Regions from separate parts of the Colwellia sp. KS18-150 genome, predicted to be linked through region 2. Evidence: predicted binding sites of a transcription regulator. Region 2 holds the regulator's gene; the other holds the start of a gene.
The links. Region 2 encodes LexA, which represses DNA repair genes until DNA is damaged. Its sites were predicted from a motif close to TACTGTATNNNNATACAGTA; they were not measured.
Positions count from the first base shown of each region.

Region 1: AC27IF_RS01965 (DNA topoisomerase III) is a predicted target of LexA. The motif match lies at 10,835-10,854, and genes of this name have one in related genera.

Region 1 covers NZ_BAAJMC010000001.1:407,178-423,898, reverse strand. The annotation lists gene AC27IF_RS02005 (HlyD family secretion protein) at 1-691, opposite strand, end outside; gene AC27IF_RS02000 (DUF3302 domain-containing protein) at 691-1,059, opposite strand; gene AC27IF_RS01995 (bile acid:sodium symporter family protein) at 1,329-2,201, shown strand; gene AC27IF_RS01990 (helix-turn-helix domain-containing protein) at 2,214-3,197, opposite strand; gene AC27IF_RS01985 (arylsulfatase) at 3,420-5,168, shown strand; gene gcvA (transcriptional regulator GcvA) at 5,585-6,493, opposite strand; gene AC27IF_RS01975 (aldehyde dehydrogenase (NADP(+))) at 6,645-8,231, shown strand; gene AC27IF_RS01970 (cupin domain-containing protein) at 8,354-8,770, shown strand; gene AC27IF_RS01965 (DNA topoisomerase III) at 8,877-10,790, opposite strand; gene AC27IF_RS01960 (hypothetical protein) at 10,944-11,402, shown strand; gene AC27IF_RS01955 (hypothetical protein) at 11,411-11,824, shown strand; gene AC27IF_RS01950 (hypothetical protein) at 11,894-12,745, opposite strand; gene AC27IF_RS01945 (molybdopterin oxidoreductase family protein) at 13,010-15,214, shown strand; gene AC27IF_RS01940 (DmsC/YnfH family molybdoenzyme membrane anchor subunit) at 15,303-16,721, shown strand, end outside.
Region 2 covers NZ_BAAJMC010000009.1:27,607-44,327, forward strand. The annotation lists gene AC27IF_RS12315 (beta-ketoacyl-ACP synthase) at 1-29, opposite strand, end outside; gene AC27IF_RS12320 (DUF3261 domain-containing protein) at 32-634, opposite strand; gene AC27IF_RS12325 (SAM-dependent methyltransferase) at 664-1,764, opposite strand; gene AC27IF_RS12330 (MMPL family transporter) at 1,765-4,011, opposite strand; gene AC27IF_RS12335 (LolA family protein) at 4,061-4,699, opposite strand; gene AC27IF_RS12340 (acyl-CoA thioesterase) at 4,701-5,141, opposite strand; gene AC27IF_RS12345 (HAL/PAL/TAL family ammonia-lyase) at 5,134-6,681, opposite strand; gene AC27IF_RS12350 (lysophospholipid acyltransferase family protein) at 6,708-7,673, opposite strand; gene AC27IF_RS12355 (glycosyltransferase family 2 protein) at 7,673-8,458, opposite strand; gene AC27IF_RS12360 (ApeI family dehydratase) at 8,458-8,811, opposite strand; gene AC27IF_RS12365 (AMP-binding protein) at 8,825-10,174, opposite strand; gene AC27IF_RS12370 (COG4648 family protein) at 10,164-10,754, opposite strand; gene AC27IF_RS12375 (acyl carrier protein) at 10,777-11,028, opposite strand; gene AC27IF_RS12380 (phosphopantetheine-binding protein) at 11,042-11,293, opposite strand; gene AC27IF_RS12385 (lysophospholipid acyltransferase family protein) at 11,286-12,056, opposite strand; gene AC27IF_RS12390 (beta-ketoacyl synthase chain length factor) at 12,056-12,778, opposite strand; gene AC27IF_RS12395 (4'-phosphopantetheinyl transferase family protein) at 12,877-13,512, shown strand; gene lexA (transcriptional repressor LexA) at 13,673-14,305, shown strand; gene coxB (cytochrome c oxidase subunit II) at 14,886-16,049, shown strand; gene ctaD (cytochrome c oxidase subunit I) at 16,053-16,721, shown strand, end outside.

The sequences.
Region 1 (16,721 bases), on a different contig from region 2:
CCGCAGAAAAAACCTTGCCAGGTAAAGCATCAAAAGCGATTTCAGCTTCGCTCCCTGCGATTAAACGCATTGAGCTGTTTTGACGATACCAACCAACGTATATAAAGGATTCTTCTTGCACAAAAACCATGGCAGGTCTCAATGGCATTGGCACAACGAAAAGACCAGGAAACACCATCATTTGGGTAACATAACCGTCACCATCAGCTCTTACTTCAGTTTGAGATAATTGATATTGTGCGTCGTGTAAATTAGCCGTTAAGTTATCTAGTGCCGCTTTGGTAACATCAACATCACGTTGTTTACCAATATTTTTCTTCATCAACTCCACAGCGCGTTCATAGTCTAGTTTTGCCGAAACTAGCTGAGCGTTAATGGCATCCACTTTATTTTGGTACGGTATTGGGTCAATAGAAAACAATAAATGGCCATCTTTAATTGGTGTATTGGCTTTTACATTAACGCTAACCACCTCACCTTTCACGGCAGGTATCACTGGCGTAGTGACAAAGTACTGACGAGTCACTTCAGAGTATGGATGGTTATAATTCATCATCATAATCAGTGCACCAATTAAAACAATGCCACCTAATACGGCTGTAGGAACCGTCCATTTATTTAAAGGAATCTTAAAGATTTTAAATATGCCGATACAAATTGCGGTATAGGTTAAAATTAATAGTAAATCCATTATTTATCCTCCACTTGCGAAGGTTTATTGTTCGGTGATAACTGCTGCTCTAATACTTCAATACGCTTAATTAAAGCCATGTAATCTTGTGAAACAACTTGTTCATCGGGTTGTTTATTACCTGTTTTGTCTTGGTGAGAGAACCCCCAACCTCTGTCCTCTCGGTATAAGGTTGCCCATATCCACAGAAAAGGCCACAACACATGTAAAGTAAATAAGCTAACCCAGCCAGCAACATGCAGTGCATCTTGTTGAGGATGATTGCGTTTCTTGGCAATTTCATAAGGGATATCGTGAATGACAATAATGCCATAAAATACGGTAACAGCAGCAAAGACTAGGATGCCAAGCGCGACATATTCAAGCATAAAAACTCCATGTAGATAGGTAATAACTTTGGTTAGTGCTATGAGAATAAACAGCTTTTTCAACAAAGTCTATGCTTAACTAGCAGCTTTACTCATTGTAATGATAAATAATTATATAGACGTTTTCTTATCACTTTCACAATGCATATCTTTTAACATTCTATTTATTACCAGTAAATATTGCTCAATAACACTTCCTTAGCACGTTGCCGACCATGTTAAAATATTGTAAATTATCAATTAACAGTGACGTGTATAAGTGACCGAATATGGAGTTAATAGAGTTAGCCACACCAATATTAGTTTTTTTGTTGATGTTTATTATCGGCGCCAGCATAGACAGAAAAGATTTAGCCAATATAGCTCAGCAAAAAAAAACGCTATTAACCATCACTTTCGGGCAAATATTACTACTACCATTTTCAGCGTTTGTGTTAATTACTTTATTTCAACCACCAGCGTTAGTAGCTCAAGGAATGCTACTCATTTCAATTTGTCCAGGTGGGGCTATTTCAAATATTTATACCTTTATGGCCAAAGGTAATATCGCCTATTCAGTTACCCTTACCGCGTTAAATGGTTTGTTATCTGTTATTGTTTTACCTTTGCTGGTTTTTACTGCCTTACCATCATTTTCTAGCTCAGACCTCCCTTTAGATAACCTAGTCATCAATCAAGCCTTACAATTAGTGCTGTTACTTTTTTGCCCGGTATTACTTGGTTTATTACTTAAAAGTAAAAAGTCACATTGGCTTGAGAAGATCATGCCAAGTTTTGAAAAGCTCGGCGCAATTGGCTTACTCTGTTTATTGATGTCTATTTTTATCAAATTTCAAGATAAGATCCTTGAGCAATTATCTTCCTTAGTTTTGCTAGCATTAATCTTTAGCTTCTGCTCTTTATTTATTGCTTTTTGCTTGTGTAAATTCTTGGATATATCCGCTGAAAATAGAAGTGCTGTAATTATTGAATTTCCGGTAAGAAATCTCGCCTTAGCCGCCTTAATTGCTATTAATGTTTTTCAAAATAGTGATTATTTACTTTTTTCGGCGGTATTTTTTGTTATTCAAACTCCAATCATGCTTGGAATTATTATTTACTACCGCATTAAAGCGCTCAACAACCGTCTAGCAAAAGCTTAAAGTGTTAGTGTGTTATACAGCTTTATTTAGGCTTTTTAGTGTTACAGAGGGTAACTCTTGAAAGAGTCGTTTATATTCACCAGCGAAGCGACCTAATTCAATAAACCCCCAGTTTAATGCAACATCAACCACGCGATTTTGTTGCGGGTGAGAGAGTAACAAATCTCGTCTGACGCCGTTTAATCTTATTAATCGTAAGTAACTAATTGGTGTTATGCCTAAGTATTCTTTAAAACCATATTGCAAATTTCTTTCACTGAGATGAGCTACTTTACAAAGCTCCGCTATAGTAGGTAGTTGTGCAGAATAAGCATGAAGATAATCAATTACGCGCCGTACACCTTTTAGACGAACAGAGCGGTGAACTTGTTTACAGGTATATTCTCGGGTGCTTTTCAATACATCAAAGATCAGTATAAATATACTGTCTGATAACATACGTTTCGAGTTTTCTGTTGATAATATTTCAGGTCTATCTTGAACCATGGTGATAATATTATCTAATCCCTTAGCATACTTATCTAATGCGATTGGATCTGCATGACAAGCTTTACTAATAAACCATTCTGTTGGCACTTCTTCACCCGTAAGCCTTTGAATATTAATTGCAAAAGCATTTCGATTAAAAGCAGCTACCACAAAGCTTAAGTTATCTTTAAAACAAGCATCCCAAAAACCACCTGTTGCTTGTAAAATAGTATTCTTCTCTCGTTGCTTACCACAAAATTTGAAATCATCAGCATTAGAAAGCACAGCTGCAAATGGCACAAAAGCACTAATAGGCGCCGCTTCAATTAATGAACCAACCACTAAACTTTCTCGAAAAACCTGCACGTCACCTAGATTAACCTCTAGATATTGTCCATTAAATTTTCCTGTTTGAAGTTGCGTATAGCGACGATTCTTATTTAACTGGAAAGTGGCTAATTCATCAATATCTGTAGTTGATACGGCTCTGATTTTTTTATCACTGAAGAGGCTTTGGCTGGTAGACATAGAATTATAAACGTCCCTTTAAAACTATATTTCACCTAAATAACATACCCTAATTTTCGGAAATTGCATACTAATGTTTACCCTTCATTAATAGAATATTAACAACCGTATTCAATGGTTTTACATCAAAGCATTCGTATTTTGCCATGCACTTTGCTGCTGAAATGAATAATGAAAATTGTACACCATGAATAACTTTCAAATGAAAACTATGGAAATATTATGAATAAAATAATAGCTATGCTCTCTGTTGTTATATTGCTTGCAGGGTGCGCAGAAAAAACTAAGGTATCCCAATCCAGTAAAGAAGAGCAGAAGAAAAAGCCCAATATACTGTTACTTGTTGCTGATGATACTGCTTTTGGTGACATTGGCGCTTATGGCTCTGAAGTAAAAACCCCTAATTTAAACAGAATCGCCGAGGCCGGTGTTCGATTTACCAACTTCCATGTATCACCTGTGTGCTCTGTTACCCGTTCAATGCTATTTACGGGTAATGACAACATTGAAGTGGGCTTAGGTGCATTCGACTATTCAGTTTACCCGGCAACTCGCGGTAAAAAAGGTTATGAAACCTATTTAACTGATAATGCAGTGACTATCTCAGAGTTATTAAATGATGATGGCTATGAAGTCTATAAGTCAGGTAAATGGCATCTAGGCGGTGAAGAAGCTGGTGGTAAAGGTCCCTTAGGCTGGGGCTTTACCAAAGAGTTTGGCATACTCTCAGGTGGTTCAAATCATTGGAATGATTTAGCTATGACACCCGACTTTAAAGATCCTAATGGCCTTAATGTTAAACGCAAAGAGCACTGGACACTCAATGGCAAACCTTATGATCGTCCTAGTGGCATTTACTCAGGAGAAATTTATACCAATCAGATGCTTGAGTTTATTAAAGATGGTACCTCAAAAGACAAGCCTTGGTTTGCATACATGGCTTTCACTACGGCTCACTTTCCAATACAGGCTCCTCAAGAGCTGATCATGAAGTATTACCCTAAGTACCTTGAATTAGGCTATGCCGGCTTGAAAAAATCTCGTTATGAAAGTTTAAAAGAACATGGCTTAATTTCAGCAGAGGCGAGTGAAGCGCCATTTAACGAACTTACTAAACGTTGGGATGATTTATCTGAAGAAGATAAAATGAAGCAAGCAAAAATAATGGCTACCTACGCCGCTATGATAGAAGATCAGGATAATCGTATTGGCCAATTGTTAGCTTATTTAGAAGAATCAGGCCAATTAGATAACACTCTTGTGATTTACATGACAGATAATGGCCCTGAAGGTCTAGAGCCAACCAATCCTAAAACAGGTAACCCTGAGCTTGCCAAGTGGATTGAAAACCAATTCGATTCTTCTTTTGAGGCTATTGGTACTGCTAACTCTGAAAATGTCATTGGTACTTCTTGGGCAAACGCTGCTACTGGCGGTCTACAATGGTGGAAGTGGTTTATTGGTGAAGGTGGTACTCGCGTTCCGTTAATGATAGTGCCTCCTGGCGCCTTTAACACTAAATACGCCCGTGCGGGTGAAAAATCAAATGCCGTCGCTTATGTCAAAGATGTACCTATGACTATTTTAGAATATGCCAATGTAAAACATCCGATGACTCATTATAAAAACCGTGATGTTGTTCCACCAAGCGGTATCAGCATTAAACCATTTTTAGATAAAAAATCAGATCATGTCAGAACCGAAAAGGATTGGTGGGCGTTTGAGTTATTTGGTAACGGCTATGTGATGCAAGGTGAGCTAAAAGCGATGAAAGTCAGAACAGGAATGTTTGGCGATGGCAAATGGCATTTGTATAACGTGGTTTCAGACCCTTCTGAGTCAAAGCCACTAGAGCTTGAACAGCCTGAAAAGCTAAAAGCAATGGTTGCCCTTTATGACTCTTATACACAAAAGAACAACATTTTACCGGTAGATGCCGCGTGGAACCCGTTCCAAGGTGCAAGCCAGTAACTTTCATCGATTTAATAAGTTTTAATAAAGGATTTATTTATGTTATTTAAACACTATTTTTTACCGCTTATAGCACTATTGCTAATGTTATCAACATGTAGTGATCATGACGGTGTTAGTGAATGTCGCTTACCTACTTATGAATAGCTACAAGGTATTTGGCAAAAATACGATAATGTTGCCGATGAAAACTATACCTTATATACATAGAAGAAATGGGCGGTAGGTCAACATTATTGTACTTCCACAGCAAACGACACACTTGATGGTAATCGACTGGTTGACTTACAAAGTGGTCAAGAAAACCTCACGGCCACATCAATAGAGTTACATTATGCCGCTTGTGTTAGAGATAAAAACTAACCTAAATTTATCAAAAATATAAAGGTTAATTTATGCCAGTCTATAGTAAGTATTTAGACTGGCAAACGCTCTCTCATTAAAGGATCTGCAGACATCGCCTTGTCGATCCATTGTTTAAATATTTTAATTTTCTCGGGCTCTTGTTGTTGCTCAGGATAAACAAGAAAGTAACTACGCAAACTATCGACACTGCTATCAAATAGCGGTACTAACTCTCCTTGAGATAAATGTTGTTTGATCATTACCGGATCTATTAATGCGACACCAGCCCCCGATAAACATGCATCCAAAATCTGTGAAGTGTTTTGAAATTCAAAAGATGAAGCCGGCTCTTGATAGCTTAATTGTTGCGCTTCAAACCATTCTCGCCACTCACTCATCACAGCAACGTTAAAAAGCAAAGGCTGGTTGAGTAACTCATTGGTATGTTTAATTTTTTCCTGAAGCTCTGGTATGCAAACCGCTGCTAATTTTTCACTGCAAAGTAATTCACTCACCATACCTTGCCATGGACCAATACCTCGGCGGATCACTAAATCGACGTCATCTTGCGAGAAGTTAGATGCTGCAGTACTGGTTTGTATTTTTAACTGAATATTAGGATACAAGCGTCTAAAATCGGCTAATTTAGGAAATAACCAACGAGTGGCAAAAAATGGTACAGCAGAAATTTTAATAATGTTATCGCCTGCCACTTTTTCTTCAACTAATTGCTCTGTGGCATTAATCAGCGTTGTTATGCCTAATTTTACTTGCGGGTAATAAAGCTCTCCGGCACTGCTTAATTCAACCTTACGGTCTAAACGAATAAATAAATCTACCCCCAGACGCTCTTCTAACTGGCGAATTTGATGACTAACCGCAGAAGGAGAAACAAATAACTCTTGTGCCGCTAACGCAAAGCTTTTTAACCTAGCGGCACTTTCAAACGTTCGTAAACTGTTTAATGAAGGTAATGACATCAAGTATTTCCTGATAATTTTCTCTCGTTAATCACCTACCTAGTATACATGAGTATTCACTCAACTGTAGACTGAAAACTTCTCTTTTGTGCAACACTTAAGATACACCTAAAATAATACTCAATTAATTTCGACTAATAGGTGTTAAACAATGAGTATTTCAGGAAATATTTTCATCAATGGTGAATGGCAATTAGGCGCTGGTAGCAATTTTAAAGGCAATAATCCAACCACTGAAGAGCTTTCTCAAGAGGATTTCAGCTGTGCCGATATGAATCAACTTAATAACGCCGTCGAAAGCGCTGCTCAAGCGTTTGATAGCTACTCTCAATATACTGACAATGATAAAGCTAAATTCTTGCGCACTATTGCTGAGCAGCTTGAAGAGATACGCCCTACAATTGTTGCTCGTGCTACTTGGGAAACCGCTTTACCTGAAATGCGCATAAATGGCGAATTAGGACGTACCATTGGTCAATTGAATATGTTCGCTCAGTTATTAGATAAAGGTGAGTGGAAAAGACCTGTGATTGACCTTCCTCAGCCAGATAGACAGCCACTTCCTAAACCTGACTTGAGATTAACGCAGGTACCACTGGGACCTGTTGCGGTTTTTTCTGCCAGTAATTTTCCACTAGCTTTTTCTGTTGCTGGTGGTGATACCGCATCAGCGCTTGCCGCGGGTTGTCCTGTTATTGTTAAAACCCACAGTGCTCACCCAGGAACTTCTGAATTCGTTGCTAGCGCCATCGAAGCAGCAATCAAAATATGCCAAGTACCCAGTGGCGTTTTTGCTATGCTTCATGGCAGTGGCCGTACCATTGGTACCGCTTTAGTGAAACATCCTAAAATAAAAGCTGTTGGCTTTACTGGCTCTGTTGCTGGCGGTCGTGCTCTTTACGATATAGCTGTTTCTCGCCCTGAGCCTATCCCATTTTTTGGTGAATTAGGCTCAACTAACCCGGTATTCTTACTCCCTGAATCTTTAAATAGCAATGCAGAAAATATTGCCGATTCATTTTTAGCATCTCTGATGATGGGTGTTGGACAATTTTGTACTAGCCCTGGCATTTTAATCGCGATAAAGGGCTCAGCACTTGATAGATTAAAAGCAAGTTTAGCTGAAAAATCCCCCGTGTTAACTGCAGGTACGATGCTAACAGCAGGCATTTGCGAAAGTTATAATAAGCACTGCGCCGAGCGTGATGCTATTGCTAGCCTACAAGTTATTGCAAAAGGTGAAAGCAGTAGTGCTAATCAAGCACAAGTAGCCCTGTATAGCATTGATGCTAATGATTATTTAAAGCAATTAGCTTTGGAAGAAGAAGTTTTTGGTCCATCCGCATTAGTAATCGCTTGTGATGATGAGGCACAGCTTTTAGAAGTTGCGACTAGCATGAAGGGGCATTTAACCGCTGCTATTTTTGCCAACGAGCAAGATCATCCTGTCGCTACAAAATTACTTCCTGTTCTTCAACAGCGAATTGGCAGAGTACTTTTTGACGGCTATGGCACAGGTGTTGAGCTTAGCTCAGCTATGTCACATGGTGGTCCTTACCCAAGTAGCTCAGCAGGTCAATCAACGTCAGTAGGCACTAGAGCAATTGAACGTTTTACGCGACCAGTATGCTATCAAAATACCCCTGACGCTTTATTACCCGTTGAACTTCAAAACGCTAATCCGCAAGGAATTTTACGCTTAGTTAACGACGAATGGTCAACACAAGCGATAGGGTAACTTTCACTATTTCATATTGTTAATTGACAACTAAAAGTGATAACTTAGCCTAGTTTGTTATCACTTTTAGTGGCATTGGAAACAAATAATAAGCCACTTAACTACGAAAACTAGGATATGAAATGCAACTCTTTAAATTAACCTTCGCTATTGTAACTTTACTCATTGCTTTTAATGGCATTGCTGATGAAGAAAAAGAAATAACTACGACAGTAGTACCTGTTGAAGGAGCCCACGTCACTCAATTTGATGGCAGCAAATTTTTAACCTATTTCGCAGGTCAATCTGTTGGTGCCAAAGATGTCATCACTGGTGTTGGTATTATTGAGCCAAATAAAGAAATACACCCTCCTCATAAACATGACGAAGAAGAATACTTGATGGTTATTGAAGGAAGTGGTGAATGGACGATTAACGATAAAAAATTTAAAGCTAATACGGGTGATATTTTATATGCCGGTCCGGGAGACTTACACGGTATATTCAACACTGGAAAGACAGATTTAAAATTTGTAGTTTTTAAATGGAAATCTAAATAAACAGTGTCAAATCAACTCTATTTAAGGCGCTTTTAAGCGCCTTAATTGTTATAAAAATAAGTTAACTATCTCCTTAAACCGAGTTCAAGCTATGTAGTTGAGCTCTCTATTTCTTCTTTGTTCGCTTTTTAATAAATTTCCGTTTCATGGCAACCTTAGGTAAACCAACAAAAGATAAACCTTTAACATCACTGGTGAGTTGATACAGGTTTTGCTCAACACCTCCCATGAAGTGTTGATAGCTTATCGATTTGGTACTGATGGATTCTAGTTGTGACTCCCATAACGCCGTTCTATCAGGCAGTGATATTTGCTCTGGCAGCGTGGTAATTAACTTACTCCCTACTTCTGTTGAGCGGATATTTTTACCATTACGCACTAAAAACTCTCGTTTAAAGAGTAAATCAATAATGCCTGCCCGCGTGGCATCCGTACCTAAACCGTCTGTCTCTCTTAATATTTTTCGAATACTATCGTCACTGACAAAACGCGCTATGCCAGTCATCGCACTTAATAACGTTGCATCGGTAAAATATTCAGGTGCACTAGTATGTTTTTCTATGAGTTCACTTCGATGAGTATGCAGTATTTGATCTTTAGTTAACTTAGGGAGGGTTTTATCGGTTTTTTCAATACCATCATTTTTTCTAAACAGTACTTTCCATCCTAATTGCTGAGGCATTTTTGCTGACGTGGTAAATAATCCGCCTGATATTCTGACCGCCAATTTTGTTTGTTGATAACTATGTACGGGGTAAAACTGTGCTAAATACTGTCTAACAATCAACAAGTAAATATTTTTTTCAAAAGGATTTAAAGAAATATTATTAGCCGACTTTTCGGTGGGAACTATGGCGTGATGCGCGGTAACTTTTTTATCATTCCACGCTTTACTTTTAATACTACTGTCAGCACCTTGCGCTTGCTTATTACAAGGTAAATTACTCGTCGCTAAGGTAGAAATGATCGATGCTGCTTGATTAAACTGCTCTTTAGGTAAATAGCGACAATCTGATCTTGGGTAGGTAATTAGCTTATGTTTCTCATAAAGCGCCTGACATACATCAAGCACCAGCTTGGCATTCATAGAAAATTGTTTTGCTGCTGAAATTTGTAAGCTTGAGAGATTAAAAGGCAAAGGTTGATTTTGTTGTTTCTGTTCAGTTGCCATACTTTCTACCACGGCTGGTTGTCCGTCAATTCGAGCCGCAACATTTTCAGCTAAAGCTTTAACCAGTACTCTACCCTCCTCGTCACAATACTGCTGACAAGCATCACTGGGTTGCCATTTAACGGTGAAGTTTTCATCATCATTAATGCTGTTATTTTCTGTCGATAAATGTGCAAGTACTTGGTAAAAAGGTTTAGAAACAAAAGCGGAGATTTCTTGCTCTCTTCTAACCACTAAACCCAATACCGGCGTTTGTACACGACCAATAGAAAGTACGTTGTTGTACCCTTGCTTTTGCCCTTGCAAAGTACATGCACGGGTTAAGTTAATGCCATAAAGCCAATCAGCTCTTGAGCGAGCTAATGCTGAAACAGACAAAGGCATATAATCTTGATTACTTTTTAGCGAATTCAATGAGCGTTTAACCGCAGATAAATTTAAATCATTAATTAATAAGCGCTTAATGTTAGCTTTTTTTGCTTTAGCCACCTTAAAAAAATCAATCACTTCATCAATTAATAACTGACCTTCTCTGTCAGGATCGCCAGCATGAATAATCTCACTAGCTTGTTTAACTAATTTTCGTAATACCGTTAACTGAGCACGAGTACGACTTATCGGCTTTAACTGCCATTGCTGTGGGACAATAGGTAATGCATCAAGTGACCATTTTTTTAGGTTGGCATCATAATCTTGAGGATCCGCTTGCGCTAAAATGTGCCCTATACACCAGCTAACAACATCACCATTGGCTAGCTCGATATGAGTTTTATGGTTTTTATGGGGTTTTGGAAGTGCTGCGGCTATCGCGCGACCTAGGCTAGGCTTTTCTGCTATATATAGTTTCAACAGTAACTGACGATTAATATCTAATATTGGTAAATATAACAAAACACTGTTTTTATGTACAGCGAACAATTGAAACTATTAGATAGCGTAAATGAATTTATTTAATTATTATGGCTTAAAAATAATTTTAACTTAACAATAATTTAGGGATAAATGTTGAACATACCCCGTTTAGTTTGTAGTTTCCTATGTTTTACCTCACTATCCATTTTTGCCGAGCCTGGTACTTTAACAATCAACAGTAAGATAAAGCCGCACTCTTCAAATAAATGGATAAAAGCTGTCCATCAAGAGATCCCTGTTATTGCTGATAATATAGCTAGTATTAGATACGCTATTTTAGAAGGTATGGTGACGACTAAAGGCTATAAATGGACTTTTGAAGGCGAAGGAGAAGGTTATATTCTAACTCGTTTCGATTATCGAGGTGATACTAACATTATGAGAATTGAGTATAGCGATAACTTAATACAGCTTAAGTATCATGATGCCTATGGTGATTTTGTTTGTAAAAATCTGGTTGAGGATATTTGTTATAAAAACTCTCGTGGTTACTACAACTATATCAAAAACCTACGTCGTAGCATCGCTTTTCAAGTTGGAAAATTATAGGAATCATTATGAAAAAATTATTCGCAGTATTTCTTATTAGTTTTATTTCATTTACCAGCTTTTCTTATGAGCTAGGTGCCTATAAAAAACCGATTCCATTTTATGGTTACCTTGTTGAAAGCCAATTTGAAAAAGTATTTAGAAAGTCTGTTCAACGTAATCGTTGGTCATTATCGAGAGATGAAAATCAACAATTTAATGCCACTATTTTGCATAAAACTTACAATATTAAAACAGCCCTTGTGATAGAAAATAAAACGGTTCGTATTCAATTACTTTCTGTTGATCGTCAAGGATGTTCAGGTAAATGCAAAATTGATAATGAAAAAGTAGAAGGCTGGTTGTTAAGGTTAAGAAAAAGTTTAGCTTATGATATTACCCTAGTGGTTAAAAAAGACGCTTTAAAAAAATCATTATCTTAATCTTTCTAATCACATCACTTACGCCTAGTGATAAGTAGCAAACTAAATAACAATCATAAGAAAAGATTATCACCTTTTAGGCATAATCTTTTCTTGCACCTTCTTCATGTGTTCACGAAAATTCTTATCAAATTTACTTTCCCCGCAAGCAAACCCCGAACTTGAGCCTTCAATAGGACTGCCTAAAAACTGTTTTCTCTCAATGGTACAAAGTCCATTGTCATATTTTGTGATGGAAATACTGTCAGAGGATCGTGTGGTTCGCTGTTCTTTTTCTTGCTCAGGCGTCAATTGTAACTCTGAATGTGGTACCGGGATTTGCTCTCCATGCATCACGGAAGGCGATCTAAATTGTTGAAGTTGAGAAAACTCTTCAGCGATAATTTTCTCGTTGATTGAGCTGCGTAAATTGTTGAGTTGTTTATATGCTGAAAATGTTGCTTTAACGGCAGTTTTTGGTTTCGAACTTTCTTGCTTAGCGATAGCAGTAACCTCATTAACCACTTTGCTTTGCTCCGTAGGTTGAGGGGTATTCACCAAAGATTTTTTAGGTAACTCTTTCTTACTAATAACTAGCTGATCAGGTACTTGTTTTACCGCTACTGGTTTTTCTTCAATGTTGATTTTTTGCGGCTCTACAGGCTTAATTTCTTCTGGTTTTATCTCAGCTACGATAGTTGGCGCTTTAGCCTTACTTGGCATTTTATACACATAGCTTTTGATCGCCTTAGGTTCAATAGCAACCGTTTTAATAGCTTGCTTATCAGAAATTAAAAACAGCAGACAAAATAATATAACATGCACGAAAAGGGAGAGAGCAATAGTGATGTAAAGCTTTTTAAATGAACGATTTTCCTTCGGTTCATTTTTATAATTTTCTGGGGCGACTATCCCCTTTTCTATGGTAAATCCATCTATCACAAAATCACCTAAAACTGCTTAAATTACACTTTTTTAACAAATAATAGACACCCTTAAAATCAATAGGTTCACAACTAATTTTATAAGTCATTCGCACCAACATGGAGCGAAACAGCTTTTAAGGCGCACCGCATAGTACGAGTAAAAAACTAACGTGTTGTAAAATAAGAAATAATATATTGGACTGTATTTTGCTTTATATAGGCAAAGTATTAAAAAATAAGAGACTCTCTTATTTATCAACATTAAGATTAGGGCACCTCTATGTTGTTTGGAAGAAAAAATAGAAAACCGATTTCAATACCGAGTAAGAAGGTAAAAGAATGGAAATATACCACTTGTAACTATTGTTCTACTGGTTGTTCCATCGAAATCGGTTTGAATGAAGAAAAGAAAGTTGTAACTACTCGTGGACACGCGGGTGCAGATGTTAACCGTGGAAAACTTTGTATTAAAGGCTTGTTAGAGCACGAGCTTTTTGAAAGTCCTGGCCGTGGTACTGATCCTCTGATTCGTGAAAAACATTTTGAAAAATTCGAGAAAACCACTTGGGATAATGCCCTTGATACCACGGCAGATAAAATAAAAGAAATTCAAGCCAAATATGGCCGTGACTCATTTGCAATTATCTCTACAGGTCAATTGCTTACTGAAGAATTTTATACGCTAGGTAAACTAGCTCGTGGTTGTATTGGCACTAATAACTATGACGGCAATACCACACTTTGTATGGCTTCAGCCGTAAGTGGTTATAAGCGCTCTTTCGGCAGTGACGGACCTCCTGGTTGTTATGATGATTTTGAGCACACACATTGCTTTATGGCTTTTGGCTCAAACTTACCCGAGCAGCATCCGATTATTTACTGGCGCTTAAAAGAAGCGTTAGAGAAGCGTAAGTTTCCATTAATTGTCGTTGATCCACGCGTTACTATGTTAGCGCAATTTGCTGATATTCATTTGCCAATTACCCCAGGCACTGACTGTGTGTTAATTAACGCTATGATGTACGTTATCATTAATGAAGGCTTACAAGATCAAGCTTACATTGATGCCCACACTCAAGGTTTTGAAGAAGTTAAAGCCTTAGTACAAGATTATGATCCTAAATCAGCACAACATATTTGTGGTATTGACGAAGATAAAATTCGCACCGTAGCACGTCTTTATGCAAAAGCGCCTGCTGCTATGAGTATTTGGACCATGGGCATTAACCAATCAACCCATGGTAGTGACGGCGTTGCCAATATTAACAATCTTAACTTGATCACAGGTAACATAGGTAAGCCTGGCGGTACTTCACTTTCCATTACCGGTCAGTGTAACGCGATGGGGACTCGAGAATGGTCTTCTTGTTCAGGTTTACCAGGTTATCGTTATTTAGAAAATGCAGATGACCGTCAAGAAATCGCAGATTTTTGGGGCATCGATCCTGAGTTTTTCCCGAAAAAACGTGGTTTAGCGGAAACTGATATTTTCCCAGCCATTGAAACCGGTGAAATAAAAGGTTTATGGATAGTCGCAACCAACCCGATGACCTCAATGCCCAATACGCCACGTATTCGTAAAGCACTAGAAAAACTTGATTTCTTAGTGGTACAAGATGTGTACGAAGATGTTGAAATGAATCAATATTCTCATGTTTACTTCCCGGCATCTGTGTGGGCTGAAAAACAAGGTTGTCATACTAATACCGAGCGTCGTGTTAATTTAATTGATCGCGTTTTACCTCCTTACGCTAATTCAAAGCCTGACTTTGATATTTTCAATGAAATGGCCAAGCGTTTCGATAACGGTCAAATCATCAAATTCCCGGAAGAGCCAGAAGAAGCCTTTAATGAAATGAAACAACTTTCGAAAGGTAAAAATGCTTATGGTAACGAGAGAACGTTAGACATATCAGGCATGAGCTACGAGAAAATCATTAAAGCCCGTGGTATTCAATGGCCTTATCGAGATGATGCTGAAGGTATAAAAGGTGATCCTCGTTTATATACTGATGGCAAATTCCAAACACCTTCAGGTAAAGCAAATTTACTTCCGATTAAATTCTTTAATAACAATGAACAGCCATGTGCAGAATACCCATTCTGGTTAAACAGCGGCCGCGTTGTAGAACATTTTCATACCCGTACTCGAACCGGTAAAATTGGTAACTGTAATAAGTTTAGTCCAACGCCATACATGGAAATGAACCCTGATGCTGCTGCCGAATTAGGCATTGAACATCAAACTTATGTTCGTTTAACTAGTCGTCGTGGTGATGCGGTAGTGCTTGTCCAGCTAACGCAGCGTGTACCACGTAATATGGTATTTATACCATTTCATTTCCACGACTGTGTGAACCGCTTAACCTTAGGGTTATTAGACCCTCATTCACGCCAACCTGCTTTTAAACAATGTTCAACACGCATTGAGAAAGTGGATCAAGAAGAAGCGGCACGTTTGAACGTAGAACGTCGCGAATATTAATTCGGCAGATAAGGTAGAAAAGATTATGAGTAATGAAGTAGCAAAAGACTCCGCCGGACAAGACGTGCAAAGTTTTGATCCATCGACCATGTCGGTAGGTAAAGAGCAAGAAGGTCGTTCAAACCATTGGGAAGTACGTACTCAAGAGCAAAAGTATGCTTACTTGCCGGATCAAGAGATCAAAGATAAAAATAGATATGGTCAACTGATTGATTTAGTCGATCTAACAGGCCTTCCGACTGAAAGATCTATGTTTATCAACGAAAACCCTGAAGTGGGTAGTAACCCAAATCGAAATAAACAACATGGATTTTTCTTCACCGCTGATAACTGTATTGGTTGTCATGCCTGTGAAGCGGCGTGTTCTGAAAAAAATGAAAACCCTTCACATTTAGCTTTCCGCTCTGTAGGTTATGTTGAAGGTGGCTCTTACCCTGATTACAAACGAATGAACATTTCAATGGCGTGTAACCATTGTGATGACCCTGTATGTTTAAAAGGTTGCCCTACCAAAGCATATACAAAACATGCTGAATATGGCGCAGTATTACAAGATCCTGAAACCTGTTTTGGTTGTGGATATTGTACTTGGGTATGTCCATATAACGCACCACAACTTGACCCAGTAAAAGGGCAAGTATCTAAATGTAATATGTGTGTAGACCGTCTTGAGGTAGGTTTAAAACCAGCTTGTGTTTCCGCCTGTGTTGGTAATGCCCTTGATTTTGGTGTTATTGAAAATACACCGGAAAATCGTGAACAATGTAAAACCGAAATACCTGGCTTTCCTACACCTGAAATCACGCATCCGAACATTCGTTTCCAACAAACGAAAACCATGCCTGATGAAATGAGTCGTACTGACTCCATGCCAGTTAAATACCATAAAGATAGCGAAGGAAACTATAAACCTGTCATTGATCAAAAAGCAGGTAAAGCAAAACACTGGAACTTTTCACGTTTAAATTCTCGTGAGAATCCGTTGGTTTTATTTACCCTGTTTGCGCAAGCGGCATTAGGTACTTTTGCTATTCCTTTTATTGGTGCTTTATTTGGTATTGAGTCGTTAACAACTTTTGTTAGCTCTGACATGTTTTTACCACTTTCAGTTATCGCTTTAGTGATGACTAGCTTTGCGCTATTAATGAGTGTCACGCATTTAGGAAAACCGATGCGCTTCTATCGTGGTTTCAACAACCTACGTTATTCACCAATGGCGCGTGAAGGTTTTGGTTTAGCTATGTTTAGTGCTGGTTGTGGTTTAACGGCATTATTTGCACTACCTAATAATACCTGGGCGGTTGAGTTTATCCAACAATCTATTGACTTAAACATCGCAGATTTAGTAGCAGGAGTTCCTGTCGATAGCTTTGTCACTGGCGCAGGAATTTTTGCCTTAGTTTCAGGTGCGGCAGGTTTATTCTATATGAATAAATGTTACCAAATTAAAGCTAGACCGTTTTGGAATCACTTGCAAACTGCTACGTCATTTGTGGGTAACAGCTTG
Region 2 (16,721 bases):
AGCCCTAATTCATTTAAATAAACAGACACGTTTAATTTTCCACCATGTGCTTTTGTTCTTTTGATTCAATATGGTTAGCAGGTATCGTCCAACGCTCTAACTCTTTGATGGTGATTGTATAATCTCGTTCAAGGTTCATCAATTGACTGAATTCTGCTTGTTGGTGAATACGATAAATAACCTGATTAGCAAAGCGTATCTCTCGTTCATTATTTGCCTTTGTGGTTAATGTTGCTTGCGTCAAACCTTGAAGAAGGCTCGCTTCTGGCCACAGTACTAGTTGTAATTCAGCTAGAACTCTTAATGGCTCAATAGCAATATTTTTATCATAGTTTAGCTGCGCTGTAACAATGTTCCAATCAAGGTTGAATAAAGATAATCCTTCAACGGTTAGCCCTGACATAGCCAAATGAGATTTTGTCATTTCTACTTGTACTAGAAATTCATTTTCTTTACCTTGCTGTTCAACGTTAAATAACGCCAATATCCCTATGTTATGCAAGTCTTCCGGGATCGGCTGTAAGGTATAATTAATATCTTTGTTGAGTGCGACATCTTGTACATGTGTTAATTGACTAGCACACGCCGTGAGCAGTAGCACAGCAAATAAAAGCACCAGACGTAGCTTAAGCAATGTTGATACCCTCTCACTTATGGACATTATTAGCTAACCGCTTTGGTACAAACTAAAAGGCTATGTCCTAAACCAATATCATCTATTTGCTGTTCTATTTTTAAACCACTCTTTTCGACTAAGGCGATAAATTTATCGGCGGCATACATGCGGCTATTTCCGTTGGCAAAACAGGTAAAATATAATGATGTAGCATTTAAACTAAATGCAGCGGCATCAAATTTTTGAGCATCCCAGAAAGTTTCTAAAATTAATACTCGTTGTTCTCCTGAAATCCCGTTGGCAACATTGGTTAAAATCGTTTCAATTTGCGGCTCGGAGAAACAATCTAAAAATTGGCTCATCCAATAAACATCAGCATTTTCAGCCAAAACTTGTTGTGGATCTAACATGTCGCAAGGAAATGGTGTGAAACGATCTGCTAAACCAGCTTCAGAAATATTTTGCTGCGCTTTGGCTAATTGCGGAGGTAAATCCATGATGGTGACATTGACATTGTCATCATGTTGTAAGCATTTAGTGGCAAAACGTCCGGTATTGCCGCCAATATCAACAATATGTTTTGGTTTATTGGCAAAAACTAATGGTAAAATTTCATCAAAAGCATGATCAGAATAAAAGTGATCAAAGGCAAACCAGCTTGCTCGAGTTTTGTCAGGTAATTCAGGTAAATGAGGATATAATGTTGGCCAGTCACCAAAGACTTTCAACCCTTCAGGCTTACCCGTTTTAATCGACTCAGTTAGGTTTGCTAAGCCTTGATAACCAAAGTGTTGAGTGAAGTCGAAATTGACAACGGACATTTCATCATGCAATAAAAAGAATGCGACTTTAGTTAAACTATAACGAGGTAGGCTTGCTGAGTCATCATCACTTTTAGATACTGTAACTAAGCCGCAAGTTAAGGCAAAGTCTAACAGCACGCTGACACCATATTCACTGACATTTACCGCAGTTGCTATTTCATTTAATGGCACGCCTTTACGTCTATTTTTATCAATAAACTGCAAAATACCTAGCTCTTTCATTGCCACTGTTGCTTGGAAAATATAGGGAGAAAAAGCAATATGCTGTGCCATAGATTTAGCTGCTACAGCTGAAAGCTCATCTTGCTCAGGTAATTTAATCATTTAAGTATTTCCGTTTTTATTTTTAATCTTAGTTAAAGGAGTTAGGTGGCTTAGTAGCCATGCGAAAGAGATGCCTATTAGTAATGTTAAGCCAAAACTACTTACCGCAGGGGTTGTGCTATAGGTCATCACACCAAAAGTGATGGCCGATGATAGCGCCGATAAACCAATAGTATGACTGATTGTTTTTGTAACGCCATGGGCGCGAAGAAACACCACATAGTCAATTGCCAAAGTAATAATAAGTAAGCAGGCAAGTAGGTTGAAGATGTTTAAGCTAGTTTGAAAAAATTGACTAGTGAGTAAAGCAAGCCCGGCAGAAACTGTAGGTACTAGCAACATAATGATGGCGCTGGTTAAGCCAAAATATAAACTTAATATAATTAAGATCACTAGCATTGCAGGTACAACAAGTTGCAGAACATGAATTCTTACTTCAGACAATTGTGTAGACAGTGCTTGCGGCAAATTGACATAGTCTGCGTATTCGCTTTCGTTAACACTTTCTCTTTGCTCCGTTGATAATGGCGCACTGAGTAATAGTGCAGTCCAATATTGATTGGCCACTTCTTTAATATCTAAACCAATGTTGTCACGCAAAGAAGAAGGCATTAGCGCTAATGGTTTTGCTGTTGCTAGCTTTGATTCAACAGCATCTTTATCCAGATAAGATTCTATGGTTTGGTAATTGTTTGCACGCCAATTGGTTTTAAATAGATCGATATTTTGTTGTTGCTCAATCTTGGGTAATTGCCAATCTGAAATAGTTTTTAATTCAGCCCCTTGAGAACGTAATTGCTTAGATAGTTGTAGCGTGTTTTTTAGTAAATTATCCGCTGTATCCCCTGAAACGAGGACCATGTATGGGTATATATTTTCGCCAGTTAAATCGGCGACTTGCTGTTCTTCTTGAATTAGTGACGGTGAAGAGGTGTTTAAGTTGGCTATATTGTCATTAAAGTTAAGTTGAGGAATAGTAACGATAAAAACAATTGACGCTATAACAAGGTAGCTAAAATTTTGTTTAGGTAAGCGCGCCGCAAAAGGAGTTCCACTGTGACTTACTTTGATACAAGGGAGAAGTAATAAAGCACTTAAATAAGCACCAAGTAAGCCGAAACCGACAAAGACAACCACTTGATGTAGCAGGTTAATCGGAGTGGTGAAAAATAAGCTGTAGCCAGCAATAGTAGACATTAAAGCAATAGTTAAGGGGACAACAACTTTTTTACGAGTATCATGTGCTGAGCCTTGACTGTGCTGGCGCAGGACAAGGACATGAAAACCGTAATCGACGGCGATGCCTAAGATACTGACAGCAAAGACTAATGCCAATAAATGAATGGAGGAAAATGATAATAGTAACGCCGTAATACCCACCAACAGTGCACTGGCAATCACGAGCAAACAAGCGAGTAATGGCATAACCGCCCTAAAGGCGAATACGATAATGATGATCACCCCAATAAGTGATAATACGCCAAAACTACTTATTTCAGCTTGAGCTTGTAAGCTTGCCGATGCTGAGTGCAAAATCATGCCCGTCATGAGTAGATCACTATCGGAAGACTCTTGTATAACTGAAGATGAATACTTTGCTTTTACTGCCTGTAGATCTTGATAAACGATGGCAGAATCTCGAATATTAGCATAGCTAGGTTTAAGGGTAATAAAGATAGGGATATAGTTTATATCCGCTCCAGCAAGCATGAATTCTTGTTGCTTAAATTTCCAATTAGCTGTGTCTTTAGAGTTAGTGAGTAATCGCTCTTTAAGATAATTAGCTAAAGTTAATGTCGCATCACTAGTTAACGATTGACTAACAATTGGGTCAGCCCATTGGTCTAATAAAGTAAAGTAATTATCAGTTATCGCTTGCGTTTGATTACTATCTAATGCCTGAGTTAACTCATCTTTTTGCTTAGAAGCTAAGTAACTATAAGGAGAGTCACCGTAATAGCTAATTAACGCTTGTAACTGGTCAGAATTTAATGGATTGCTGTAAATGCTCGATAGCCAAGGTTTGGTTTTTAATTGCGCACGTATTTCACTTGCCATATCCGCAGCTTGGGCAAGGCTCTTATGACCAACTAGCATAAGCACTTTGTTTTGGTAGTTTTTACCTAGAGCGATGGCGGCTTGATGTTTAGCAGAATCTATTTCAAGTGCAGCTAATAACCCAGCATCGTAGCTTTGTTCATGATTGGATAATTTAACCGTTAATAATAGACAGCAAATTCCTATCATTAACAGCCATAAGGCTAGATAGAATTTATCACTTAACTTAGACAAATCCTTAATCAAAATAAACTAGCTCCTCAGGCATTATGTCATCTGATGAAAGCTGTAATTCAATTTTAGTACTGTTTTCACTTGGCTCTAATAGCGTTATGCTTGCAGGAAGCTTTTCCCCAACATCAGTTAAATAAGTACAGAGTGTAATTTGCTTAAATAGTTTAGCTAAGGCTTCGCTTTTTGGCGTTAGTGCTAAACATTGTTCTTGAGAGCTGGTTGCCGTTGATAAAGTTTCTGAGACAAAAAAAGCATTTAATTTTTCTTCGTCAGCAGAAAATAACGCCAAAAAGAAATCATTATCAAGTTGGGCTTCTTTTACTCGTTCACCCTGTTTATTAATACTGTAAACGCCACCTTGGGCAAATAACTTTGTTGCTTGCACTGGTGTTTTTGTTTGCCAAAGTAGCCCTTTGGATGGGTAATAAATATAATCGCCAGTTGAGATAAAAGGGCGTTTTAACGGCTTAATAACTTTATGCTGGTTAAATGTACCTTTTAAGGGGACTGCTAAGGTCAGTTGAGGAGCAATAACCTCAACTTCTTTAGCTTTAGTGAATATCGAGAAAGACAATAAAACACCAATAAAAACGAATGTTAATAATTTCTTGTTGTTAAGTGTATTTCTGGCGAAAGCAATCATCTTAAATATCACCCAGCGCTAATAATAATGGCTGTAATTTTTGGATTAAAATGGCCGGAGACTCTAGTTGTAACTCTTCAGCTTCAAGGCTTACTGCAGCTTGTATAGTATGGCCTTTAGTTAATTTAGCACCTGTGGCTTTATCAGTAATCAAGTAGTTAATTTTGATTCTGTGCTCATATTCCACCAAAGTTGCGGTTACTGTAATGAGCTGTGAAAATTTAGCTGAGCCGACATATTTTAGGCGCATATCCACAATGGGCCATAAATAACCAGAATCAACCATATCTAGATAGTCGTAATTAAATAAACGGAGCAATTGGCAGCGAGCCACTTCAAAATATCTGGGATAATTTCCATGCCAAACCACATTCATTGGATCGCAATCATGAAAGGGAATTTCGATATCAACAGAGGTAGTGATGTACTTTTGTTTACTCATATAGTGACCATCGTTGCTCTTGAATATGGATTACTGTGGCTCTTAAAACACCTTCTAGTGGTCTATCTTCGGTGACTAATTCAAAAAACTCACCAATATCTGCAAGCATTTCAGCAACCGGCTCAGATAAAGTATCACGGTTAAGCTCATTTTGTTTAATGCGCAGTGTTACGGCTTGATAGCTGGCGAGTAGCATTGCGGCAACCACTTGTTCAGTAAGTTGTAAAACACGCAAGCAATCTCTGGCAGCAATGGTGCCCATACTGACTTTGTCTTGATTATGACATTCAGTTGAGCGGGAAAACACACTTGCTGGCATCGTTAACTTTAGGGCTTCTGCAGTCCATGCTGATGCGCCAATTTGTACCGCTTTAAAGCCATGGTTAATGGCAACACGTTCAGGTTCGGCTGCTGATAAATTAGCAGGTAAACCATTGTTATATTTGACATCGACTAAGCTAGCCATTTGTCTATCAAGTAGATCTGAAATATTGGCAACAGCCGTCTTCATGCTATCCATTGCCATGGCAATATGGCCGCCATAGAAATGACCACCATGTAGCACATGCTCGCCAACACCATCAATAATCGGATTGTCATTGGCACTATTGAGTTCATTCTCAATAAATTGTCTCAGCCAAGGCAAAGAGTCGGCAAGAACGCCAATAACATGTGGTGCACAACGAATAGAATATCTGTCTTGTAAGCGATGTGAGTTTCTTGGGTGGTGGTGATGATGTAAATCGTGTTGGATCCACGAGGCAACATCAGCTTGACCTTGGTGTGGTTTTACCGAAAATAAAATGTCATCAAAGTGATTACTATTGCCTTTTAAAGCTAAGCTACTTAATGCGGTAATTCTGGCAGAAAGCTTGGTTAAATAGGCGGCACGGTCGTATGCTTGGCAAGCGAGTGCTGTCATAACCGCAGTACCATTCATGATTGCCAAGCCCTCTTTAGGGCGTAACGTAATTGGCGTTAGATTTTCATTGGCAAGGGCGACTTTTGCGGCGACTTTTTTACCTTGATAATAGACATCACGCTCACCACAAAGTGTGGCAGCGACATAGGATAGTGGTGTTAAATCGCCACTGGCTCCCACTGATCCTTCTTGAGGGATAACAGGAGTAATATCATTATTTAAAAAAGCGGTAATCTGTCTTAATAATGGCCAACTTACTCCTGAGTAACCTCTACTTAACGATGCTAATCGAGTTGCTAAAATGGCTCTACCTTGCTCAGGAGTAAAGTAATCACCAAGGCCACAACCATGAAACCTTGTTAAATGCAGTGGTAATTCATTGGCCAGTTGAGCAGGAATTTCTACTGTACATGATTCGCCGTAACCTGTGGTTACGCCGTAAATAACGCCATCTTCTTTTAACAGCGTATCTAAAAATGCAACGCCGGCATCAATTTTTTTAGTAAACTCTTGATCATCAGCAAGGGCGACTTTTTGCTTGTTTTTAGCAATGGCGACTATGTCTTCAATCGTTAATGCTGCTGCCCCAAAGTCGGTGGTGGCACTGTTTTCTAACATACTTACAATCCTACTTATTACTACGATTAGCTATTCGAGTTTTTATGTGCTCTTTTGCTGTTGTCTTGTTGCCAAAAATCAAAAAAATTAAACCACTGCAACGGATATTGTGCGCAATATTTTTCTAATGTTTTCGCATAGTTATTTACTAAGTTAGTTAACTCTGTCTGACGAGTTTTTCTCGTCCATTGAACGCCAGTAGTTAACTCTTCAAAAATTAAATTATATCTTTTGTTATTGCTTGCTTGAGATTTTAAGCAAAACATCATCAAAACGGGACATTGTAAAATACCGGCAAGAATAAAAGGCCCTTGGGAAAATGGTGCTTTTTCACCTAAAAAATCACTATAAATTACACGGCCAGCTACTGTTGTTGAAGTTCTATCACCGGCAATAACAACGTATTCACCTTGAGCTATTTTATCTTGCAGTATCATAGCAAGATCTGGCCCCATTTCTGTGACTTCAATTAAATTAATTTTAACGTCATTATTTAAGGTATTAATAAAGTCATTAAATTTTGCAGCATGTTCGGTAAACACCAGTACATTGAAACATGCAGCGGTGTTGTCTTTTGAAAGCGCTCTACATATCTCTAAATTACCTAAGTGAGAGCCAATAATCAACGCACCTTGCTTCTGCTGCAATAAGGGTTCAAAAATAGGGTAATTAATATGATTGATTGAGTTCATTGATATTTTACCCAACCAAACATCGACCTTATCTAATGCAGCAAAGCCCATGGCAAGAAAGTGCTGATAACTCATCCATATAGTTGGCTTTTTATTGAGATAGCCTGATTGATGCAATTTGTGTAAGTATTTTTGGGATGCTAATCGACTAGCTTTACCGCTCACAAAGAAATAAAAAATAACCGGATACAAGAAAAATGCTGCCAGATAGCGACCACCATATTGATAAAGGGTGAAAATAACCTTTAAGCCTAGGTGAGAGCCGCGTTCAGTGACTGACGACCAGTGATTGTTTGCCATTAGTGGCCCCGGGAATTATTTTTAGCGGGCTTTATGGTTATGCTACTTAAGCGCTGGGTTATAAGATAGGGGAGGCGGATAAGCATACCTAGTACTAGGCGGGTATGTAGCCAACTAATTAACACATTATCATGCAGCGCACGAAAATGAGATTGACCGTCTTCAGGGTATTCAACTTTAGTTGGGGTAAATATCACCTTAATATTTCGCCAAAAAAGTCGCACCATGATCTCGATATCAAAATCCATGCGCTTGCCCAAGTTAACTTGTTTTAGTAGCTGACATGTCGCTGCTAATGGGTAGATACGAAAACCGCACATGGTGTCTTTGACTTGTAAAGATAGGGTTTCAATATGCACCCAAAAATGAGTAATTGAGCGTCCCCATAGTCGTCCTTTGGGAATGGTATCATCATAGACGGGTTGACCACTGATTAACGCTTCGGGAAATTGGCTCGACAAATTCAGTAGGGTGGTAATATCATCAAGATCGTGCTGACCGTCAGCATCCACTTGTAAGGCGTGGCTGTAGCCCAATTTCTCTGCAGTTAATAAACCGCTAATAACCGCGCCACCTTTACCTTGATTGGTTTTATGGCGTATTAAATGGATTTCTTGTTGTGCAGTACTAATTTTATCAAGGACGTCGCTATGTGCTTGGCTGCTGGCATCATCAACAATAATGACGGCTAAGCCTTTAGATAACAAAGCTTGACTAATGTCAGCTAATTTCTCACTGTGGTTAAAGCTTGGAATAATTGCACAAGTTAGCTGTTTGGTTGTCATCAAGCCATTTCCACGCGTGCAGAGGAGTACTTTTCATTGCCGTCACTATAGCTAAAGGTAAATTTCGTCTGAGATTTTTTAATGATTTCTAGTTGTACTGTCATATCTGGTAGTAGCAATTTTTGAAACTTTAGCACGCTAACATTTTGTACGTCCCCTTGCATGCCCAAGTACTCACGTGCAAATTCAACTGCCCAAGATAGTTGAACCACACCTGGGGCAATTGGAGCACTGTCAAAGTGACCTTTAAAACATCGTAACCCTGCATCTATCGTAAGCATTAATACGACGCCATCGCTGGACTGCTCAATTGAGTTGATACTAGGGGTTATGTCTTGTACATGCTTTTTCATTGGTTTTCTTGCTCTAATTAAAAAGTTCTACTAATTCAGCTTTTACTAACTTACCTTGCTTATTAAAAGGAAGTTTCTGTATAAAGCGCCATTTTCTTGGTAATAATGACGCCTCAAAGACAGTGAGTAATGCTTGTTTACATTCATCAACTAAGTGCTTTTTTTGCTTAATATTCTCAGGAAGTAATTCATCCTGTGCTAATTCTATCACAGCAACTAACGAGGCTTTATTTTTGCTAGAATCTAACATAAAACAGTGACAGCTAGTTATTATTGGTAGGCAGGTTAATACACTTTCCATTTCGTCTAACGACAATCTTTTCTCATATAGTTTAATAATACGATCAACCCTGCCTAGTAGGTTGAACATTCGTCCGTTAAGCTCAACGATATCATCAGTTTTGTAACGCTCATCATGGGGCAAAAATTTAGATTGAAGTATTAAGGTATTGTCATCAGCTAACGTAACTTGATGCGTTGGAAACAACTGCCATTGGGTATTGTTCATTTGCTGTCGCCAAGCAATACCACCTGTTTCCGTACTGCCATATATTTCAGTAATCACTTGCTGAGTTAAAGAGAAAAAGTCATAGGCTACTTGATTACTTAACGCGCCACCCGAGCAAAAAATTTGCTTTATTTTTTGCGATGACGGCTTGGATAAGTGCTGGCTAGTGCGAGATAAGTAACTCGGGCTTGAAACTAGTGCTATCTCATTGAATGTTTTACATAGATGTTCGACTTGCTCAGGGTACTCAATGGTTTCACAAATGATATTTTTGTCTGTAAATATTGGCCATAAAAGTTTAAATAATATGCCATATATGTGTTTATGAGTGACGGTAGATAAGACAATATTGTGCTGTTCAGAGAATAAGTCCTGCAGACAGTTAACCTCATTAGCTAGCTGGTACCAATATTTTGTTATTGCCTTAGCTTGACCCGTAGAGCCTGAAGTAAATAAGGTAATGCACACCTCATCACTAATTGTTAACTTCTCTAAACTAGTTGGGGTATGGTTGGCAGAATGATTACGCGTAAAGTTTTCTAGCTCATGGTCATCATTAGTGGAATTAAAATCACCAATACTTATGTCAGCCAATTCACTTGCTTGTCGGATACGTTCAAGCTGATTACTTTGGGCTAAAATGATATTTTTTTTGGCGACTAATAAAGCGAAAAAATATTGACTAAATTGATAAAAATCATCGTCATACAAAAGCCAGTTATTTTCATCATACTGATTGATTTCTTGGGCTAATGTTAAACATTCTGTTGCCCATTGTTGACCAGAAATTTGCTGTTCACCGCAATAGAAAACACTCTGAGTGTTAGCCGGAAAAGTGCTTGTATCAAGAGTCATGTAATTTTTGCACCCTTAGTCTTACCAAATACTCACTAGCAAACAGTACCGCCATTAATATATAGGCGATGAAGCCGTTATATAGCGTCCAAACCTCAAGGCTGGTGAAGAATGCGGTGTAGCTAGCAATTAAGCCATTAATAATAAAAAAAGCTAACCATACTTTTGTCACAGTGCGGGTATAAATGACTGCATGAGGCGGTAGATCTTTTTGCGTTAATCTAGCAAGACGCTCAATAATGGGAGGCGGAGTGATTAACGAGTTAGCGAAGATTAAGGCAAGTGCCGTATTGATGATGATGGGATAAAATAATAACCCAATATCTGTAGAAAAAACAAAACTCAATAGCAATAACACCAGCACCAATAATGAGATGATTTTACTGGCTAAAGGGCTTAGTATGCTGTCGTTATTTTTATTTTGGTTCTTTTTTAAAATAAGAATGCGCAAGATGAATAACGACAATAATAAAAAACTCACCCAGCGTACTGAAAGCTCAGCTAAACCATAAAACACTACTATTGGGTATAGCAGCGTCACTATGGCTAGAATGATTTTTATTATTAGATTTTGATACATTGAGGTGCAGTCTTTAAAAACACTAAGCTGCTGAAGAAAGCTCGATTAAAGCGTTAACTATATCTCCAATGGTACGTACTTGCTTGAATGACTCAGGGGCAATCTTTTTACCGGTAATTTCACGTAATCGAACCACCAAATCTACAGCGTCAATGCTATCTAAATCTAATTCTTCATATAATTGAGCATCCAGATTAATATCTTCTGCTGGTATTTCAAATTCATCAACCAATAATTCGGTTAACATTGACAATATTTCTTCTTTACTTTGCATGGTGTTCTCAATACTAATGTTGTTCGATAAATTGAACTAGGTTGTTAATTGAATAAAAGTGTTCTTTAGTTTTTTCTGAAGTAGCTTCAATTTTAACATCAAAGGTTTTTTTGATTGCTAAACCAAGCTCTAAAGCATCAATGGAATCTAAGCCTAAGCCTTCACCGAATAACGGTTCATCATCGATAATATCTTCAGGCGAAATATCTTCTAAATCAAGAGTCTCTATGATTAATGATTTTAAAATAGTGCGAGTATCAGCCATTTAATCCTAATTCCTTACAAAAATACTGCTGGGTTTCACGAGTCAGTGATCTTACTGCTAATGAAGTGTTCGTTTGGTCAAAATATTTACTATTATCAATAGCAGCTTGCGCTGTTAAAGTAACAACAAACTTTTTATGTGGCACATCATACCACGATTCTTTTTTAGTTAGTGTACTTGGTTTTACTGAAATGAAGATTGGTTGGTAATTTGCTTGGCAACGTATAGCAATATTGGCAGCACCACGCTTAAATATGAGTGGTTCGCCGTTGACACTGCGAGTACCTTCAGGAAAAACAACGATATTTGAGCCAGAGTTTAGACTTTTTTTGCAGTCATCGAACAATTGATCTGAGTTTGTATTATCAATATAACCAACTCTTTTCACCACGCCACGTAAAAAAGGGTTTTTAAACAAGGCGGATTTAACCACACAGTCAGCATTGGGTACATAAGCAATAATTAAAACTACATCGATAAGTGATGGGTGATTGGCTATAACTACTTGCTGTCGCATAGTGCGAAGTTGCTCAATATTTTCCAACTTTACCTGCATAATGCCCAGTAATTGCATGAGCTTTATAAACCAATAAAAAGCCTTATGTATTGTATACCGAGCATTTTTTTTGCGTTTATCTTTGTTGCGTACTATTAATGATTGAATGGGGAAAATGATTGAAGAGATAACTAACGCGCCCAATCCGAAAGTAGCAAAGCAAAAACCGGTAGCTAAAACGCGCCAATAATAATTAATACGCGACATTAATGAAAACCTAAAGAAATTGAATAGTTACCGCTATTTAGTGGCGTATTACTTTGCAGATAAAATTGACGGATAAAATCAACACTTAAATCTGCTCTATCTTCTTTATTGGCTATTACTTCGTCTAGGCTAACGTTAATATTGGCTAGGCTATCATTAGTTTCTTCACAGGAAATAACCATAGTTATGCAGCGTGCGGGTTTATGGGGCTCAAAGCGACGATATTCATTAGGTACATCAAAGTCACAAAACGTGAAAATTACCGCTGTATTCTCTTGCTGACATTGCATCAAAGCTTCTATTAGCCCTTCAGTAAAAGTATTCACTCCAGCACTAACCGTGGTGGTGGCAGCTGTATTTTGTGTTGAAATACTAAATAAACCTGTGGTTGCATTATGAACGGATAATGCAAACTGTGTGGGTGATAAGTCTTCACCCAAAGCAGCACTTTTAATTAGTTTGACTGTTTTAGCTAGGTCACCATGCTGGGAAGCAAATATTAACGGTAAATTTAGAGAAAAAACGCTAGGAATATCCAAGCAGTGCAGGGCAACTTTGCTAAAAGGGCTCAGTCTTCTTAATTGTGCCTTAGGATAAAATTGTGGTTTAGGCGGGGTAAATTCCTCAGGAAGGTTTAAATCACCTTTCGCCCACAACGAGAGTTCACTCTCGTTGTCAATTCCTTGCAGCCAGACTTTAAAATTGTTTATATAAGCTTTCATTATTAGTTTTTGTAGCTTTTACGCTATGATCTAGCTTCTTATTTTAGTAACAATTATTTTATCAAAGTGGCATTTGTTCTACAAACTCAGTTTTTATTATGATGAACTATCATTTACATACATTTTCAGCCCTGAATCGTGATTTTTATGTGGCCGAATTATTGAACATAAAGGGTTGTGAAGATTCATGTGTCGGCTATTTAAGTGCCGAAGAGTTAATCGTGCTAGGGAAGCGAAAGCGTAAGAAAGCTGAATATATTTTTAGTCGCTTTATTGTTAAAAAGGTGGCGGGATTAAGTATTGAACAAGCCAGCAATATGACCGTAAAGTACTGTGCTGAATTAAATACCGCTGGAATATTCTTACAAAAGACCCTCAAGAAAAAACTTTCATTAAGCCATAGTGGCCAATTTGTCGCCTTTAGTTTTTGTGAGCTAAATGAGAATGTAGGTATTGATATTGAAATATTAGCGGAGAGAAAAATTAAACCATTAATTGAAGCGTTTTTTAGTGCGACAGATCAAAAAATGATAAATGCCGCGGAAAAACCTATGGAGTGTTTTTATCAATTATGGACAGAAAAAGAAGCGGTTACAAAATTGATGAATACTTCAATATTTACATTAATGTCGATACCTTCTATAGAACTGCAGCGAAAACACTCTCTTCATAGTGAAATAGGTGATGATTACGCAGTAACCATTGCAAGAAATAAAAATGAAAACTCAATCTAGCTTTTAGTGTTTAGGTTAGTTATTAAGTCTAAATAATGTCCAGTACTTTATTTAGTTAAGTTGAGGCAAAGGTAAATTAGTAAAACCTTGCACCTGAATCTAAACTGTATATACTAACAGTGTAAATAAATACAGGACTTTGCCTAGAAAGGAAAAGCTTATGTCAGCTATAAATGAATTAAAGCCTTTAACAAATCGTCAACAACAGATATTTGATCTGATCAAAGAAGCAATTAATGACACTGGAATGCCACCAACACGTGCAGAAATTGCAGAGTTTTTTGGTTTTAAATCAGCCAATGCTGCAGAAGAGCATTTAAAGGCACTGGCTAAAAAGGGTTACATTGAAATGTTACCTGGCACCTCTCGAGGTATACGCTTAGCAGAACAGTTCACCCAAGAAGAAGGTTTGCCATTAATTGGCCGTGTCGCTGCTGGCGAACCTATTTTGGCAGAAGAACATGTTGAAGATCATTATCAAATGGATGGTAATCTGTTTCATCCACCAGCAGATTACTTATTACGTGTTAATGGCGAAAGTATGAAAGACATTGGTATTTTAGATGGTGATTTACTTGCGGTACATCAAACGACGGATGTACAAAACGGTCAGGTCATTGTGGCTCGTGTTGAAAACGATGTGACAGTGAAGCGCTTTAAGCGAGAAGGAAATGTCGTTTATTTACATGCAGAAAATGAAGAGTTTTCACCCATTAAAGTTGATTTAAGCTCTCAAGAATTTAATATCGAAGGTATTGCTGTTGGCATTATTCGCAGTGGCAGTTGGATGTAATTAATACCAACCTTTGTAAAAATGGGTAAATGGTTGAGCTGCATTGTGAGCTCAACTTACCTTTAAAACCTCCTCAATTATTCAATTCCTATCAAAAATAATCTGGTCATTAAATGAGCATGTCCAAGTACTTAAGTCATAATGAATAATATTCATCCAAATTATAGTTAAAATTCATACAGCCCATGTACACAAGGCTATAGCTCAACTTAGAGCTCTTACTCTATTGAAATTGTTAGTGTTTATTTTTATATAGCTAAAATATTGTTTGACCTAGATCAAATTTTGAGTGATTCTAGAACAGTAATCGAACAAAAAATAACTGTACAAAAATAATAAGACGTTAGTGCGCTATTCGATAACTGAGTTTCATATCTAAACTTTCTCTGATGGGAGAGTGCTACTCAACGTCAGTTAATTTACTAAAAATATAATAACAAAATTAACAGATAATCAGTTGAATGAGTTGTGATGTACATGACTGTGTTTCTGTTTTCTATTTTTTTATATCCTATTCTAAGCGATGAAAAGTCCTGAACTACTCTTCACGTTGAATTGGTATTGATAGAGGAGAGGTTGAGTGAGTAGAAGTATCCAACGTTGGTTGTTGGGGGGGGGGCTGTTTGTTAGTAGTCTGCTTTCCTGTACAGCTTGGGCAGATTCACAGTTAAATCTGACCAAGGGGGTAACAGCAATTAGTGAAGAAGTATATGACTTACATATGTTTGCTCTTTATATATGTACTGTTATTGGTGTTATTGTCTTCGGCGCTATGTTTTGGTCCATGGCTTTTCATCGAAAATCAAAAGGCGTAAAAGCTGCTGATTTCCATGAAAGTACCTTAGTAGAAATACTGTGGACAGCAATACCTATCCTTATTCTCATTGCTATGGCCGTTCCGGCAACACACACTTTGATTGCCATGGAAAACAATGACAATTCTGAAGTCACCATTCAAGTAACCGGTTCTCAATGGAAATGGCATTACAAATATTTTGATCAGGACATTGAGTATTACTCGGTTCTTTCTACTCCAAGAGAAGAATACGAAAATCAAAATGGTACTTTTGACGGTACTGGCGCAAGCAAAAATGTCAATTATCTACTTGAAGTAGATAAGCCTCTCGTTATACCAGCTAATAAAAAAGTTCGTTTTCTTATTACTTCTGATGATGTAATTCATTCTTGGTGGGTTCCAGCGTTTGCAGTTAAGCAAGATGCTAACCCTGGTTTTATTAATGAAGCGTGGACTAAAGTAGATGTACCTGGCGTATATCGTGGACAATGTGCGGAGCTATGTGGTAAAGATCATGGCTATATGCCGGTTGTAGTCGAAGTTAAGTCAGAACAGGATTACGCGTTATGGCTTGATGAGCAAAAGGCTTTAGTAGCACAGGCAAAAGAAGCAGAAAAAGCATCATTAAGTGCTTCCATGTCTGAAGATGAATTAATGCAATTGGGTGAATCAACTTATATTGCTCATTGTGCATCATGTCATCAACCTACTGGTTTAGGTTTACCGCCAACATTCCCAGCATTAAAAGGAAGTCTTGTTGCAACAGAGGGCTCTATTATTGATCACATCAAAATCGTACAAAATGGTAAGGGTATGATGCCTCCATTTGGCAAGCAATTGAGTTTAGCTGAAGTTGCCGCAGTTGTTACTTATGAGCGTAATGCTTGGGGCAATAATACTGGTGATTTGGTGCAAAGTTCAGATGTTAATGCGGCTAGCGGGGAGTAAAAAATGACTACAGAAACAATTAATGAATCGCTAGCGGATGAACATCATGGCGATTCTCATGATCATAAAATGACGGGAATAAAGCGTTGGTTGTATACGACCAATCATAAAGATATCGGTACTTTGTATTTATGGTTTTCGTTTATCATGTTTTTAACTGGTGGTGCACTAGCCATGGTAATACGTGCTGAATTATTTCAGCCCGGTTTGCAGCTTGTTGAACCTGATTTTTTTAATCAGTTAACTACCACTCATGGCTTAATTATGGTGTTTGGCGCCATAATGCCTGCTTTTACCGGTTTTGCTAACTGGATGTTGCCTATGATGATTGGTGCTCCAGATATGGCATTACCAAGAATGAATAACTGGAGCTTTTGGATTTTACCATTTGCTTTCGCTATTTTGATTGGTTCATTCTTTATGGAAAGCGGCGCACCAAACTTTGGTTGGACATTCTACGCTCCATTATCTACCACATATTCAAATGGTAGTACGGCATTTTTTGTTTTCGCTGTTCATATCATGGGTATATCTTCAATCATGGGGGCAATTAATATAGTTGTTACCATCATGAATTTACGTGCACCTGGCATGACATATATGAAAATGCCGTTATTTGTATGGACATTCTTTATTACTGCTTATCTGTTAATCGCGGTAATGCCCGTGCTC